DNA from 4 places in the Mesorhizobium sp. P170090 genome. Region 2 is predicted to be linked to each of the others. Evidence: riboswitches for the same ligand, from Rfam matches in the RefSeq annotation. Region 2 holds a riboswitch; each other region holds the start of a gene.
The links. Region 2 has a riboswitch for cobalamin ahead of AC3EML_RS06270 (aromatic ring-hydroxylating oxygenase subunit alpha). Riboswitches for the same ligand answer to the same signal wherever they lie in the genome.
Positions count from the first base shown of each region.

Region 1: linked by a shared signal. The riboswitch ahead of AC3EML_RS23780 (CbtB domain-containing protein) and the one ahead of AC3EML_RS06270 (aromatic ring-hydroxylating oxygenase subunit alpha) in region 2 are both predicted to bind cobalamin.
Region 3: linked by a shared signal. The riboswitch ahead of AC3EML_RS24025 (DUF1636 family protein) and the one ahead of AC3EML_RS06270 (aromatic ring-hydroxylating oxygenase subunit alpha) in region 2 are both predicted to bind cobalamin.
Region 4: linked by a shared signal. The riboswitch ahead of metE (5-methyltetrahydropteroyltriglutamate--homocysteine S-methyltransferase) and the one ahead of AC3EML_RS06270 (aromatic ring-hydroxylating oxygenase subunit alpha) in region 2 are both predicted to bind cobalamin.

Region 1 is NZ_JBYNWH010000001.1:4,900,644-4,904,524, reverse strand. It holds gene AC3EML_RS23790 (aromatic ring-hydroxylating oxygenase subunit alpha) at 1-446, opposite strand, end outside; gene AC3EML_RS23785 (gamma-glutamylcyclotransferase) at 581-1,273, shown strand; cobalamin riboswitch at 1,341-1,535, shown strand; gene AC3EML_RS23780 (CbtB domain-containing protein) at 1,572-1,751, shown strand; gene AC3EML_RS23775 (CbtA family protein) at 1,767-2,570, shown strand; gene cobU (bifunctional adenosylcobinamide kinase/adenosylcobinamide-phosphate guanylyltransferase) at 2,563-3,075, shown strand; gene cobO (cob(I)yrinic acid a,c-diamide adenosyltransferase) at 3,077-3,691, shown strand; gene cbiB (adenosylcobinamide-phosphate synthase CbiB) at 3,826-3,881, opposite strand, start outside.
Region 2 is NZ_JBYNWH010000001.1:1,257,416-1,261,296, forward strand. It holds gene AC3EML_RS06250 (ABC transporter ATP-binding protein) at 1-164, shown strand, start outside; gene AC3EML_RS06255 (DUF680 domain-containing protein) at 238-471, opposite strand; gene AC3EML_RS06260 (DUF680 domain-containing protein) at 544-747, opposite strand; gene AC3EML_RS06265 (DUF680 domain-containing protein) at 814-1,020, opposite strand; cobalamin riboswitch at 1,520-1,721, shown strand; gene AC3EML_RS06270 (aromatic ring-hydroxylating oxygenase subunit alpha) at 1,839-3,086, shown strand; gene AC3EML_RS06275 (FAD-binding oxidoreductase) at 3,124-3,881, shown strand, end outside.
Region 3 is NZ_JBYNWH010000001.1:4,947,111-4,950,991, reverse strand. It holds gene cobW (cobalamin biosynthesis protein CobW) at 1-866, opposite strand, end outside; gene AC3EML_RS24025 (DUF1636 family protein) at 869-1,294, opposite strand; cobalamin riboswitch at 1,333-1,537, opposite strand; gene AC3EML_RS24020 (DUF6348 family protein) at 1,556-2,287, opposite strand; gene AC3EML_RS24015 (winged helix-turn-helix domain-containing protein) at 2,317-3,537, opposite strand; gene AC3EML_RS24010 (NADH-quinone oxidoreductase subunit A) at 3,870-3,881, shown strand, end outside.
Region 4 is NZ_JBYNWH010000001.1:1,964,272-1,968,152, forward strand. It holds gene metE (5-methyltetrahydropteroyltriglutamate--homocysteine S-methyltransferase) at 1-1,958, opposite strand, end outside; cobalamin riboswitch at 2,053-2,200, opposite strand; gene AC3EML_RS09425 (adenosine kinase) at 2,609-3,601, opposite strand; gene metK (methionine adenosyltransferase) at 3,710-3,881, opposite strand, start outside.

The DNA of each region.
Region 1 (3,881 bases), 3.6 Mb from region 2:
CGCCACACCGACAGCGCCACCCGGTAGAGCGGATGATCTGCCTTGTCGAAACCATCTGGCAGCGATTTCGAGGGAACGCGCACGAGATCGCCGCGCAGCGAGTAGGACCAGGCATGGTAGGGGCAAGTGATGAGCCGCACTTTCAGCCGGCCCTCGCTTTCCTGGCAAAGCTGCGAGCCGCGATGCCGGCAGGTGTTGTGGAAGGCGCGCAACTCGCCGGTGTCGTCGCGCAGCACGACGATTTCCTGCGTGCCGACGCGGAATGTCCTGAATGCCAAAGGCTGGGCAAGATCGGCCTCGCGGCAGACGAGCAGCCAGCTTTTGTACCAGATGGCCTCGAGATCGCGCTGGTAAGCCTCGCTATCCCAATAGGCCGATGACGGTAGCGTCGGTTCGGCCCGGCTCAGGCCGTTATAGGGGTCGCGCTCGCTCGGGTTGGGATGCATGGCTGGCTTCCTATGAAGCGTCAGCCGACACCCCGGCAAATCGTTTGTCAATCAGAGTGCCGCATTGCCGGTTGCAGGCGCGGCGCATAATCATGTCGTGGACATGGGACATTCGGAATTGGGGGGATTCGGACGTGGCCGCACGACAGATGTCGCTTACGCCGGAGCTGGTCGCGCGCTGCTGGCGCGAGAGCAGGGACCCCGGGCCTGATCCGGACGCGATGCATCTCGATGAAGCCGACTATGACGCGCTTCTGGATGAATTGCAGGTCGAACTCCCGGATAGCGAACCGCTATGGCTGTTCGGCTATGGATCGCTGATCTGGAAACCGGAAATAGATTATGTCGAGGACCGCGTTGCGCTGGCGCGCGGCTGGCATCGGTCCTTTTGCATGAACATGACGCGCTGGCGCGGCACCAAGGTCAGCCCCGGCCTGATGATGGCGCTGGACCGTGGCGGACAATGCAAGGGCGTCGCCTTTCGGCTGACCGACAATAACCGGCGCGAGCAGTTGGGCCGGCTTTTCCGGCGCGAAGTCACGCTGAAGCCGACAAGCTACCGGCCGCGCATGCTGAAGCTTGCAAGCGAGGCCGGACCGCTCAGGGCATTGGCCTTCGTGATCAACCGCAACGGCCTGACCTATTCCGGCCCGCTCGACGAAGGCAAGATCGTCGAAAGGCTGGCCACGTCCTGCGGGCACTGGGGATCGGGCGCCGACTATCTCTACAACACGGTGAAAAACCTTGAAGAGCGCGGCATTCACGATCGCCATCTGTGGCGGCTGCAGCGGCTGGTTGCCGAGCGGATCACCGCGTTGAACCCGTAACGCCGCATGGCGCATTCGCGCTGTTGGCCGGCGGAATTTGGTTTGCCGGATGCGGCCGTTTCAGCCTATAGTCATGCATGTCGTCGGTTCCGTTAGGGACCAAGAGGGAATGCGGTGAGGGCTGACTTGTTGCCCAATGCCGTGGCTGCCCCCGCAACTGTGTGCGGTAGTCCTCTCCAAGCCACTGAGGATTTTTCCTCGGGAAGGTGGGGAAGGGCGCTGATCCGCGAGCCAGGAGACCTGCCGGCGACAGGGAACTGACTTCGATGCCCTCGGGTGGAGGGCGAAAGGACAAGATATGAATACCGCTTCCGTCTCCCTCGGCGCATCCGTCTCCTCGCAGTCGCGCTTCATGCAGCTCGTGCTTAGCGCGTTTCTGGGCATTTTCGTCGTCGGCGTTGTCGGTTTCTCGCATATCGATGCGGTCCACAATGCGGCGCACGACTATCGCCATTCGATGGCGTTTCCCTGCCACTGACGAGGATCTGACATCATGAACCTGTTTCGCAACGTCGTGTTCATCGCGGCGATCGCAGGGCTCGTGGCGGGTGTCGCTCTCGCCTGCATGCAGGCCTACGCCACCGTGCCGCTGATCCTCAAGGCGGAGGTCTACGAAAAGGCTGGTGGCGGCCATGAGCATCAGCATGCCGCGGCGCCCGCCGCCAACGCTGCGGACACCGATGCCATGAGCACCGCCGCGCCGGCGGAAAATGCGGTGAGCAGCGCAGCACCGGCTGAAGCAGCCGCGCCGGCGGAGGACGAAGGCTGGGCGCCGGCCGACGGCTTCGAGCGTTTCGCCTTCAGTGTCGTCGCCAATATCGTCACCGGCATCGGCTTCGCGCTGGTCCTGGTGGCGGTTTCCGAGTTCGCCGGCGGCATCGGCAGCTGGCGCCAGGGCGTGTTCTGGGGCTTGGCCGGCTTTGCCGTGTTCACGCTGGCGCCGGGCCTCGGCCTGCCGCCGGAACTGCCGGCAATGCCGGCGGCCGATCTCATGCAGCGCCAGATCTGGTGGTGGGCAACGGTGATGACAACGGCGATCGGTCTTGCCCTTATCACCTTCCGCACGTCGGCGCCCCTGACCGTGCTCGCCGTCGTCCTGATCGTCGCCCCGCATATTGTCGGCGCGCCGCAGCCTGACAGTTTCGTAACGCCGATCCCGGAGGGCCTGCATCATCAGTTCGTGGTGGCGGTGACGCTGACCAATCTGGTGTTCTGGCTGGTGCTCGGCGCAGTTGTCGGTGTAGTGCGCGCGCGCTTCGCCGGCACCGCGACCAGCCTGCGCGACAGCTTTGCCTGATCGCAGTTTGACCTTCATCATCGGCGGTGCGCGCTCCGGCAAGAGCGCGCATGCCGAAACTTTGGCGACGGCGTTGCTGCCGCCATGGGCTTATATCGCCACCGCGCTAGCCTATGACGGCGAAATGCGCGAGCGCATCGCGCAGCACCGCTCGCGCCGTGGCGAGGGGTGGGCGACCATCGACGCCCCGCTTGATCTTGCCGGTGCGCTCGAGGCATTGCCGGACAACCAGCCGGTGCTTGTCGACTGCCTGACGCTGTGGCTGACCAATCATATGCTGGCCGATCATGATCTGGAGGGGGAGTGCCGGCGGCTGGCCGATGTGCTTTCGCGGCCGCGCGGACCGTGGTTCGTGGTCTCCAACGAAGTCGGACAAGGCATCGTGCCCGACAATGCGCTGGCACGCCGGTTCCGCGATGCCGCCGGCCGGCTCAACCAGCAGATCGCGGTCGTAGCTGATATGGTGCTTCTGATGGTGGCGGGGCTGCCGCTCAAGGTGAAATGAGATGACCGATATCGACACAAAAGACGAAGAGCGCCATCGCGCCAAGATGGCCAAGCGCAAGGCGGTGCAGGACGCCGAGGTCGCGGAAAAGACGGTCGAGAAGGGGCTGCTGATCGTCAACACCGGACCCGGCAAGGGCAAGACCACGGCTGCCTTCGGGCTGGCGCTGCGCATGCTCGGCTATGGCAAGCGCGTCGGAATCGTCCAGTTCATCAAGGGCAAATGGCACACCGGCGAGAAGGATGCCTTCGCGGCGTTTGGCGACCGCGTCGTCTGGCACACGATGGGCGAGGGTTTCACCTGGGAGACGCAGGATCTGAAGCGCGACATTAAGGCGGCCGAAGCCGCCTGGGCCAAGGCGCTGGAACTGATCGCCGATCCCTCGATCAGCCTCGTCGTGCTGGACGAACTGAACATCGCGCTGCGTTACGACTATCTCGATCTCTACAGAGTGGTGGCGGCGCTGAAAGCGCGGCGCGAAGGTCTGCATGTCGTCGTCACCGGCCGCAACGCCAAGCCGGCGCTGGTCGAGGCGGCGGATCTGGTGACGGAGATGGGCGTGACGAAGCATCATTTTTCGGCCGGCGTGAAGGCGCAGCAGGGGATCGAGTTTTGAGGGGTTTCGTGGGGAGGGTCGATCCGCGAAGCGGATCGGGGTGGGGGTTCTCGTAGGTCGCAGTCCCCCACCCCGGCGCTTCGCGCCGACCCTCCCCACAAGGGGGAGGGTAAAGGAAGGGCGACGGTAAGCTCTCAGAACGTCACCGCGATAAGCACAGCCGACAGCAACCCGAACAGCCCAATCAGCA
Region 2 (3,881 bases):
ATATCGGTCGCGCCGACCTGCCATTGGTGACCAAGCTGCCCGGCAATGTCGAGGTCAAGCGCGGGGCAAAGCTGCGGCTGACCGCGGATGCCGGGGACCTGCACATCTTCGACGCCGATGGGCACTCCTTCTCGCTCAAGCCGGTGGAAGTGAAGGCGGCTTGAGATAGCTGCGTCGTACAGGCATGAAAAAAGAGCGGCGGGCCAGGCCCGCCGCTCTTTTTTCAAGCTTCGGCTGTTAGTTGTTGCCGAACCGATCCCTGTCGCTGCTCTGAGGAACGAACTTCTGTTGGTCGTCCGACGAGTTCAGCAGCTTGTAGACCGCCGAGTTGGTGCCGGTCGATGAGGTGCGGGTGGTGTCGACGGCAGCGGCCGGCTGGTTGGCGCCATTGGAGCCATAATTGTCGCTGCCGGCAAAGGCAGCGCTCGAAATAGCCAGAAGGGCTGCGGTGGCAAGAACGATCTTCTTCATTTTAGTCTCCTGAATTTTTCTGATGTCGCCAGCTGCAGCGGATAAGCCCGCCGCGTGCTGGGAAACCGGCTTTTAACGGCCGAAAAGGTTACGGTCGGCACCGTGGGCAGGCGTCTGCTCGGTCGAAACCGACTTCTCAACCGAAGCGGTGTGGCCGCTGTCGGTCCACGTAACCGCTGGCTGGTTGGCGCCGTTGGAACCGTAGTTGTCGCTGCCGGCGAAAGCGCTGCCGGAGATGGCCAAAACGGCGGCGGCAGCAAGGATGAGCTTTTTCATTTTCAAACACTCCTGAATTTTTTGGGATCCGAGAGCGACGGGTTAGCCGCTCTCCTTTGGTCGGGATCAGCGATTGCCGTAGAGGTCGCGGTCGGCGCCCTGAACGACAGGCTGCTTGTCAGCGTGCGCCGGCTTCTGAATGGAAGCCGTATACGAGCTGTCGACCGAGACGGCTGGCTGGTTCGCACCATTGGAACCGTAATTGTCGCTACCGGCGAAGGCGCTGCCGGTGATCGCCAAAACGGCTGCGGCAGTGAGGATGATCTTTTTCATTTTTAGTACTCCAGTTTGTCTGTCCGTCTAGCGGCGTGTCTTGGGAGGAATTCGCGTCGTTCGGACAGCCCCGATGTGGGAAAGCCATAGGCTGGTTTCCAATCACGAAGTTGTTCCGTGTGGACCACGGTCCTGCACCTTGAAATTGTGCCAGGAAGTTCCTTCATGGCTGTTTACTGTATTGTTTTCAGTTGCTTATGTCGAACCGAGTGGTTCGCTCCGGTGTCGGTTTCCGGGCCGTCGTTCACACCGTCCTGCACGCATTGTCAACAGAAACGAACCGTTCGGTTCGATTAGAGATTGCTAATAGTAACTTTTCGATACCGTTGAGCCCTTTTTGCCCCCGATCGGAACTGGATCCGCAGCAATTCGAAACGGCGATGATGGCGCCGCAAGACAGGATCTCAGCCCTTCGGTGGTCGGCGGGGCGTATGCCGCGCGTGTCGCGCCGCATGGATATGATGTCGCTTTCATGCCGACGTCGCGATCGCTGCCGTGATTAGATGATCGCATCTCAGGTGCCGCTTCGTGACGACGCAGCGGAGAATTGGGAAGCCGGTCAGAATCCGGCGCTGCCCCCGCAACGGTGGTGGAGTTGAAGTCGCAACGGGAGACCACTGGGCAAGAGCCTGGGAAGGTGTCGCGATGGTCCGCAAGGACAACTCCAGAGCCCGGAAACCAGCCCGAGATGCCTAGACTCGACTGATCGCGGTGGGCGGTCAAGAGGTGGATAGTGCATGTCCGGAGCCGCGCCGGCCTGCGTCCGATCCTTCCTCCATCACCACCAAGTTCAGTCCTTAAACCACGAGGACAGAACTATGGATACGCGCAACGACATGCTGAGGCTCCTGAACGGCCGCAAGCAAGGCTTTTCGCTGGAACAGCCCTTCTACACCGACCCGGACTATTTCAAGCTCGACATGGAGCTCATCTGGTATCGGGACTGGCTGTTCATCGGCCATGATTGCGAACTGCCGAAGCCCGGCAGCTATATCACCGTGCAGATCGGCGATTATCCGGTGGTGCTGGTCCGCGACCAGAAGGGCAACATCAACGCCTTTCACAATTCCTGCCGCCATCGCGGCAGCCGTGTCTGCAACACTGAGAAGGGCATGGCGGCAAAGCTTGTCTGCCCTTATCACCAGTGGACCTACGAGCTTGACGGCCGGCTGCTGTTTGCCCGCCAGATGGCCGACGGTTTCGACAAGAGCCAGTTCGGCCTGAAGCCCGTCGCCTGCGAGAGCGTCGGCGGCTACATCTTCATCTGCCTGGCGAAAGAACCTGCCGACTTTGCCCCGATGCGCGCCATGATAGAGCCCTACCTCAAGCCGCACCGGCTGAATGAAGCCAAGGTCGCCTTCGAGAGCACCATCATCGAGAAGGGCAACTGGAAGCTGGTCTGGGAAAACAACCGCGAATGCTATCACTGCGCCGGCAATCATCCAGAGCTGTGCAAGACATTCCCCGAAGCGCCGACGGTGACCGGCGTGCAGGGCGCCGACAGCGATCCGGAGATGCTGGCGCACTGGGCGAAATGCGAGGCGGCGGGCCTGCCGAGCAAGTTCCGCATCGATCCGGCCGGGCAATACCGCGCCACCCGCGCGCCGCTGCTGCGCGATGCCGTCAGCTACACGATGTCGGGAAAGCGCGCGGTGACGAAGAACCTGTCCGACACTGTTGCCGCCGACCGCATCGGCACCTTGATGCACTACCACTATCCGACGACCTGGAACCACATACTGATCGACCATGCGGTCACCTTCCGGGTGCTGCCGATCAGCGCCACGCAAACCGCGGTGACGACCAAGTGGCTGGTGCACAAGGATGCGGTCGAGGGCGTCGACTACAACCTTGAGGAGCTCACCCATGTCTGGACCGAGACCAACGACCAGGACCGCCGCATCGTCGAGGAAAACGCCTTCGGCATCCTGTCGCCGGCCTATGAGCCCGGCCCCTATTCGGAGCTGCATGAGGGCGGCGTGATCCAGTTCGTCGAATGGTACGCGGCCTTCATCGGCCCGCGCCTTGCCGAAGGCGGCCGGCCGGCGCTGCGCAGCGTCGCGTGAACTGGAGCAGGCGAAGAGGGACCAGAGGATGAATGCGATGACGGATCTTGGGCTCTATCGCCATCTCGACCAGATGGCGCCGTGGAACGATAGGCTGCAGGTGCTGGAAGTGATCGGCGTCAGCGACGAGGCGCCCGACGTCAAGACCTTCACCTTCCGCTCCGACAACCAGACCTGGTTCCGCTACAAGCCGGGCCAGTTCCTGACGCTGGAACTGCCGACACCGGACGGGCCGCTGATGCGCACCTATACGCTGTCGTCGTCGCCATCGCGGCCGTTTTCGATCGCGGTGACGGTCAAGGCGCAGGCCGGCAGCATCGGCACGCGCTGGATGTTCGACCATCTGGTGCCCGGTTCGCATGTCAAGGCCTACGGACCGGCCGGCGACTTCTCGTTGCACAGCCACCCGGCGGCCAAATACCTGTTCATTTCCGCCGGCTCCGGCGTGACGCCGATGATCTCGATGCTGCGCTGGCTGAACGACTGCGCGCCATGGACCGATGTCGGTTTCGTCAACTGCGCGCGGCGTGCCGAAGAGATCATCTTCCGCAAGGAACTCGAACTGCTCGGCGGCCATATGCCCGGCCTGTCGCTCGGCTTCATGATCGAGGAACGTTCCAGCCGCGAAGGCTGGTACGGCCATATGGGCCGCATCGATGCGATCCGGCTGCCCTTGCTGGCTCCGGACTTCCGCGAGCGCGAAATCTTCTGCTGCGGCCCCGATCCGTTCATGCGCGCCGTGCGCGGCATGCTGGATGCCGCCGGCTTCGACATGACGAAATACCATCAGGAGAG
Region 3 (3,881 bases), 3.7 Mb from region 2:
AGCACGTTTTCCTGTTCGGCGGCGGCAGCGACGCGCTTTGCCAGTTCGTCCGGATTGGTGATCGAGGGGATGTCGACGATGAAGGTGTCGAAATCGTCATGCTCATGATCGAAAGCGCCGTCGTGATGCGACTTGCGGTTCTCGATGTCGTCTTCGACGGCGAGACCGAGGCCAAGCAGCACCGACGGGTCGACCTTGCCATGCGCAGTCGGCACGATTTTTACCGCGCGGGCGGAATGTTCATTGATGATGGCGTTGGCGCGGGCCGAACCGGGGGCGTCCATCAGATCGCTCTTCGACAGGATGATCAAATCGGCGCAGGCGATCTGGTCCTCGAACACTTCTTCGACAGGATCGTCATGGTCGAGCGTCTCGTCCTGAGCGCGCTGTGCCTGCAAAGCGTCCATGTCGTTGGCGACGCGGCCTTCGGCCAGCGCCGGGCCGTCTACCACGGCGATGACACCGTCGACGGTTACCCGGCTCTTCACGCTCGGCCACTGGAACGCCTGGACCAGCGGCTTGGGCAGAGCCAGGCCCGAGGTCTCGATCAGGATGTGGTCAACCTTCGGTGTCAGCGCGAGGATCTTGTCGAGGGCGGGCACGAAATCGTCGGCGACTGTACAGCAGATGCAGCCATTGGCCAGTTCGACGATGTTTTCCTCGGGGCAGGTGTCGATGCCGCAGCCTTTCAGGATTTCCCCGTCGATGCCGATGTCGCCGAACTCGTTGACGATGATGGCGATGCGCTTGCCGCCGGCATTTTCCAGGAGATGGCGGACCAGCGTCGTCTTGCCGGCGCCGAGGAAGCCTGTAACGACAGTGCAGGGAACACGGGAGAGGTTGGCGGCCGGGTTTGAAGCGTTCATCGTCAGTCCTTCAGCATGTCGAGGGGTGGGATGCGGGCAACGAGGCCGCGCTTGAGGCTATCGGGCCGGCCGCGCCACGGGATGAGGCCGTCGGTCGAAGTCGCGAAGAGCTTTGCGCCGGTGACGAGGTCGGCGCCGCTGGTTGGGGCCAGATCGCCGAAGACATAGCTCCAGCAGCCATCACGCAGGATCGCGGCGCTGAGGCGGCGCTTGCAATTGCCGAGACATTCGGCGGTGCGGACCCGGATATCGCCGGCAGCGGCGCGGCGTGTGTCCTCAGCCAGCAATTCGCCGGCGCGCGGATGGGCGTCGGAACCGGTCTCATCGCGGCAGGAGGCGCAGACGATGACGGTCACGCCGGTCAGGGCGTCGTTGTCCCCGGACGCAATGTCCGCTGTGCCAGCCGAAAAACTGCTGTTCTGGTCCAAAAACCGTGCTCCTTGCCCGGAAACCCGCCAGGCGATCGGATACTTTGTCTCAGACGGCAGGTCTCCTGGCTCGCGGGTCATCGCCTTGGTTAGCCGCCTTCCCGGTGTTACCCAGTGGCTTTCGGCCTTGGCTCTTCGCTTACAGTTGCGGGGACAGCCGCGGATTTGGGATTTTCGTCCCGCACCGCATTCCCTCTTGGCCCTTGCCGTTGCGGGCAGGGGACCGTCTGCAGCGGATTTAGGCTTTTGCGGGCGGCGGTGTCAACGCACGGCTACGACATGGCGATGTCGGCAGGGGCTGTCATGTCCCGGTTCCGGCAGTGCCAGGATGACCTGTCGGATAGCTTGATAGCCAACGCCATAGTCCCAGTCATGACCGACAGCCAGATTCTGTCCCTCATGCCAAACCGCGTTGTCCAGAAGGACTTCGGCACTAATCAGCGTGCCCTTCAAGCCTGCCAGAAAGGTCCGGACAAAATGGCTTCCGGGGGGTACCGAAGCTGTGAACAGCTTTTCCAGCTTGGCACAGAATGCTGGATAGCCTGGTGTCAGCGAGCATAGCTCGGTTGTGGCCTGGGAAATGACCGGGCCGCTATAGATTTTCCAGCGGGCATCTTTTCGCCAGATCTTCCAACTGGCGCTGCTTCGCTGCCAAAGCTCTATTTCGGCCTGCATGTTCTCGCAGACGTGATCGGCCAGTCCCTCAATGGCCACATGGAAAACACCACGGAGAAACTTTTCAAACGCCTGGTTCAGTTCCTGTTCGCGCGTGTCGCCGAAGCCAGCAAAGGATTCAATGACCGGCTGAACATCAAGCAGCGGAGAAAAAATGTAGATTTCCAGGACCAGCCGGTCAGAACTCGTCTCGAACACCTCCGCCTCAAACCGAAGCTGCTTCGATTGGAGCATGACGTCCCTATCTCTGCGGACTGCATCTATTCCATGCGCAATGAGGGCGCCATGGATCATGTCGAGCACTTTGTCCGATGCCATTGCACAACCTACGAGGCTTATTGAGGCGTCTATGACAGACGCTGCAAGGGTTGGCCATCTCTCTCGCTAGCCAATGCCGGCCCCAAATCGCCGGCGGGCGTCACTTCGATGCGCTCAAGTCCAAGCCAGCCCTGCATCTCCTTTAGTTCCTCGAAAAGCTGTGCGGTGGTCTCAGGCGGTGCGCCTGCTTCGGCATAGGCGGCGTGGACGCGTAAGACACTCGCAGGCCGGTCGGCCTTGAGGTCGACGCGGGCGACGATCTTGTCGCCGAGCAGGAAAGGCAGCACGTAATAGCCATATTGCCGCTTGTCGGCCGGGGTGTAGATCTCGATGCGGTAGCGGAAATCGAAGAGACGCTCGGTGCGCGCTCGCTCGAAGACCACCGGATCGAAGGGCGCCAGCAAGGCGCGGGCCTCGATCTTTCGCGGCAGGCGGGCGTCCTTATAGAGGTAAGCCGGTTTGTCCCAGCCTTCGACGCGTACCGGCAGCAACTCGCCCAGTTCGACCAGTTCCTCCAACCGGCCCTTCATGTCGGCCGGCGACAGGCGGAAATAGTCGCGCAAATCGCCTGATGTGGCGATGCCGTGGGCGCGGGCAGAAATGCGCAGCAATTCGCGGTGCGCGTCCTCGGCGGCCGGCACCGGCAGATCGAGGATCGCCTGCGGCAGCACGCGCTCGGGCAGGTCATAGAAGCGTTCGAAGCCACGGCGGTGCGCCGTGGTGATGCGTCCGGCCCAGAACAGCCATTCGAAGGCGTGCTTGGCGTGGCTCCAGCCCCACCAGCCGCCCGAACCTTTCTGGCCTTCCAGGGCCGAAGCGGCGATCGGGCCACGCTCGGCGACCGCACGGTAGATCTCTTCGATATAGGCGGCGTGCTCGCGGCCCCATTTGGCGAGACCCAGATACATTTCATCGCCCTGCTCGGCGCGCTGCATGCGCCAGCGCATCAGCGGGTATGTCTCGACCGGCAGGAAGGAGGCCTCATGCGCCCAGTACTCGAACACGGTGCGCTTGCGGGTGATTGCGGCATTGTCGAGCAGGGCGAGCGGGTAGGGGCCAAGCCGCGAATAGAGCGGCATATAGTGGGCGCGCACCACGGCGCTGACGGAATCGATCTGCAGAAGGCCGGTGCGCGAGAGCACGCGGGCGAGGTGACGGCGGTCCGGTGTGCCGCCCGGTCGCGGGTCGGTAAAACCCTGCGCGGCGAGCGCGATGCGCCGGGCCGTCGCGAGTGAGATTTTGTCCTTCATCAAGATGCCTTTGCCCTGATCCGTTCCCGTATTTTTAGCCGATGATTCCGGCGATGCTAGCAGGCTTGTGGCGGGAGACATGTCAGGAGACAAAAGTGGAGTAAAAAACGAAGGAAATCAAACAGGAGGAGATCGGACCAGTTTTTCCCGAACTGCCGTCCAGCACCCTCTTTTGAACAAGGTTTGACTTGCTTCGCTCAAAGCCCTGCGCTAACCCTCGCCGCGTTGCAGCAAAGGCACCTAAAACGGTTCAGCGGTTAAACTGTCACGCTTCCGCATTAGGGTTGGTTGCTGTAATCAAAGTGGATTGGCCGCCAACGGAAAGCCGCAGCATGAACGCATTG
Region 4 (3,881 bases), 710 kb from region 2:
CGGAAACATTCGACAGCCCAGTCGAGATAGACTTTCCAGTCAGATTGGCGCAGTGGCAATCCTTCGCGAAACGCGGCCTCATCGATCTGGACCATCCTTGCGCCGGATCTTTCGAGATCCGTCACTTCGTCGCGGATGGCGAGCGCGATCTGGCGGCAGGCTTCGGAGCGGGGTACGTCGTCGCGAACAAAAGACCAGTTGAGAATGGTGACTGGGCCTGTGAGCATTCCCTTCACGGGCTTTTCCGTAAGCGACTGGGCGAATTGCCACCAGCGCACTGTCATCGGATTGCGCCTCGATACGTCGCCGAAAATGATGGGGGGACGCACGTAGCGCGACCCATAGCTTTGTACCCAGGCATGCTGGGTGAGCGCGAAGCCGGACAACTGCTCGCCGAAATGCTGTACCATGTCGTTTCGCTCGAACTCACCATGCACCAGCACGTCCAGCCCGATCTCTTCCTGCCAGCGAATTGCAGCCTCGATCTCCTTCTTCAGGAACGTCTCATAGTCGACATAGCTCAGCTGGCCCTTCGCATGAGCGGCCCGCGCCTTGCGTACCTGCGGCGTCTGCGGGAAGGACCCGATGGTCGTCGTCGGGAACGGCGGCAGCCCGAGTGAGCCGGCCTGGACTCTGGAGCGCTCGCCAAAAGCGCTCTCTCGTCGCTTCGCGCTGTCCTGAATGCTAGCGATCCGCCCCTGAACAAGCGGGTCATGGATCCTCGTGGATGTCACGCGCGTGGCGGCAGCCTCGGCAGACGCTTTCAACGCGCCTGCCACCGCATCCCTGCCTTGGGACAGGGCCCGGGCCAGCAAGACCAGCTCGTCGGTCTTCTGGGCCGCGAAGGCGAGCCACGACCTGATGTCCGCGTCGAGTTCCGTCTCCATGCGCAGATCAATCGGCACATGCAGCATCGAGCAAGAAGGCGCGATCTCGACGCGGTCCAAGGGCCAGCCGGCGACGATCGGTTTGATGCGGTCGAGAATGGCGGGCAGGTTCGCACGCCAGACGTTGCGGCCATCGATCAAGCCAAGCGAGAGCACCAGATCCTTCGGAGCGAGCCGAGCCACCGTTTCCAGCTGCTCGGGAGCGCGCACGAGATCAATATGCAGGCCGGCCAGGGGCAGAGAAATCGCGGTTTCGAGATTGTCTCCCAGCGACCCGAAATACGTAGCCAGCATGATCTTCAGCTCGGGCGCGGCTTTCGACAGCTGGCCATAGGCGAATTCGAACGCAGCTCGTTCGTTCGGGTTCAGATCGAGGACAAGCGCTGGCTCATCGATCTGCACCCAGTCGGCTCCCGACAGCTTCAGCCTCTCCAGAAGCTGCTCGTAAACCGGCAGCAGCCGCGGTAGGAGAGCGATGGGACCGAACCCCTCGGCAGGCGATTTCGCCAGCTTGAGGAAGGTGATGGGTCCAAGGATGACTGGGCGTGTGTGAATGCCGAGAGCTTTAGCCTCGAGGAAGTAATCGACCGGCTTCGATGACGAGAGGGCGAACGTCTGATCATCATCGAGTTCCGGCACAATGTAGTGGTAGTTGGTGTCAAACCACTTGGTCATTTCCATCGCGGTTACACCAGGTCCATGAGCCTCCTCCTGGTAACCAGCGTGTCCACAATCCTCCGTCTGACCCTGGTTGCCGCGCGCCATTGCGAAGTAGATGTCAAGTGGGACCTCGCCGCTATTCCAGCCGTAACGGGACGGAACGGCCCCGACCATGGCTGCGGTGTCGAGCACATGGTCGTAAAGCGAGAAGTCGTTCGACGGGATTTTCGACACGCCGCGATCGCGCTGCTCTTCCCAGCTAGCGGCACGGAGCGCCTTCGACGTCGTGAGAAGGTCGCCAGCGGACGATGTTCCGGACCAGTAGCTTTCAAGCGCGAATTTCAGTTCTCGCCGACGACCGAAGCGCGGCACGCCGAGCGTTGCTACAGGAATTTGCTGAGAGACAGTCATGTCATACCCCGGTGATTGGGGCGTCGGTGACAAGGAAGGCGCTAGCAGGCCGGCATCAACGCCGGGTTGCAGCGGCCACCGAGACACCCCGCCCGTGGACGTAATTCGCGTGGCAGGCCTCCTGGCTCGCGGGGTTGGCTCGCCGCTAACAGTTGCGGGGGCAGCGCCGGCATCGCACCGGCTTCCCTCTTAGCTCCGCTGCGGCAGCGCCGCACGCGAGAACCACGACACGCAGACAATCACAGCAGTTCGCTCTTTTGTCAATGACGCATAACGAAATGTTTATGTAGTTATGTGATCGCGCTTTTACGCCTTTGTCTAGCATTGTGAAATATTCAGTCTGCTGCCCGCATTCGGCATCGTGGGACGTGATCGCAAGTCAAGTCCGACGGACGCCGCGAGTTCTCCGTTACCTCAGGAACCTTACTGGCCTTCCCCAAGCTGAGCTTCTGGAAAATGCTGGTGACGATCTGGATGACGGTGAATGCCGTCATGGCAAGCACGCCTTGCACCGCTCCTCCAGCGAGCTTCACGGCAGCAGCATGGGTCAGTTCTCCGAAGCGAATGGCTGTCGCTATCAGCGAGCTTTGACACAGTTCCGCCACTGCGGTCATCGCGTCAGTAGGGCGGCTGGTTAGTTGCCGGCGCATCTACAGCAACCCAGCCCCTTCCGCCTCGCTGCGCAGATTCTGCCGCGGCCGTGGCCCGAGCTGCTGGATCACCAGCCCGGCGGCCAGCGAGCCGAGATCGCCGCAATCCTTCAGGCTGCGCCCCGAGGTGTAGCCGTAGAGGAAACCGGCGGCATAGAGGTCGCCGGCGCCGGTGGTGTCGACCAGTTCGCGGATCGTCGTCGCCTGAATGGTGACGGTCTCGTCGCCGCGCACGATCACTGAGCCTTTTTCGGAGCGGGTGACGGCGGCAATCTTGCAGTCTTTGCGGATAGCCGCCAGCGCCTCGTCGAAGGATTTTGTCTGGTAGAGCGACTTGATCTCGTGGCTGTTGGCAAAGACGATGTCGACAGTGCCCGAGCGCATCAGCTCGAGGAACTCGTCCCGGTAGCGGTCGACGCAGAACGAATCAGACAACGTCATCGACACTTCGCGCCCGGCCTCGTGTGCGAGCTTCGCCGTCTGCCGGATCGCCTCCTTGGCGCGCGGCGGATCCCACAGATAGCCCTCGAAATAGGTGACCTTGGCGCCCGACGCCTTGTCGGCCTCGACGTCTTCCGGCCCGAGTTCGATGCAGGCGCCGAGATAGGTGTTCATCGAGCGCTCGCCGTCGGGGGTGACGAAGATCATCGAGCGCGCCGTCGGCGGCTGGCCCTCGAGCGGCCTGGTGTCGAAGGCAACGCCCTGGGCATGGATGTCGTGGGCGTAGATTTCGCCGAGCGGATCGTTCGACACCTTGCCGAAGAATGCGGCGCGGCCGCCGAAGCTGGCGACGCCCGCCGCCGTGTTGCCGGCGCTGCCGCCCGAGGCCTCGATCGCCGGCCCCATGCGGCTGTAGAGCAGCTCGGCGCGCTTGGTGTCGATGAGGTTCATCGCACCCTTGATGATGCCGTTGATCTCGAGGAATGCCTCGTCGCACTGGGCGATGATGTCGACAATGGCATTGCCGATGCAAAGCACGTCATAATCCGGCATCAATGTCTCCGCCAAAAAACCCGAGCCGGCTTCTCGCCACGCCTGCCAGGCGCGGGTCTGCCCGGTGGAAATGGGCTTTCCGCTTGCCAATCCGTTCGCCGGCGGCTCTCACGGGGCGGCGAGTCCTGCCTCGCGACGCAATTCGTCCGCCCTGTCTGTCTTCTCCCAGGTGAAATCAGGCTCTTCACGGCCGAAATGGCCATAGGTCGCTGTATTGCGGTATATAGGGCGTAAGAGATCAAGCATCTTGATAATGCCTTTCGGTCTGAGATCGAACAAC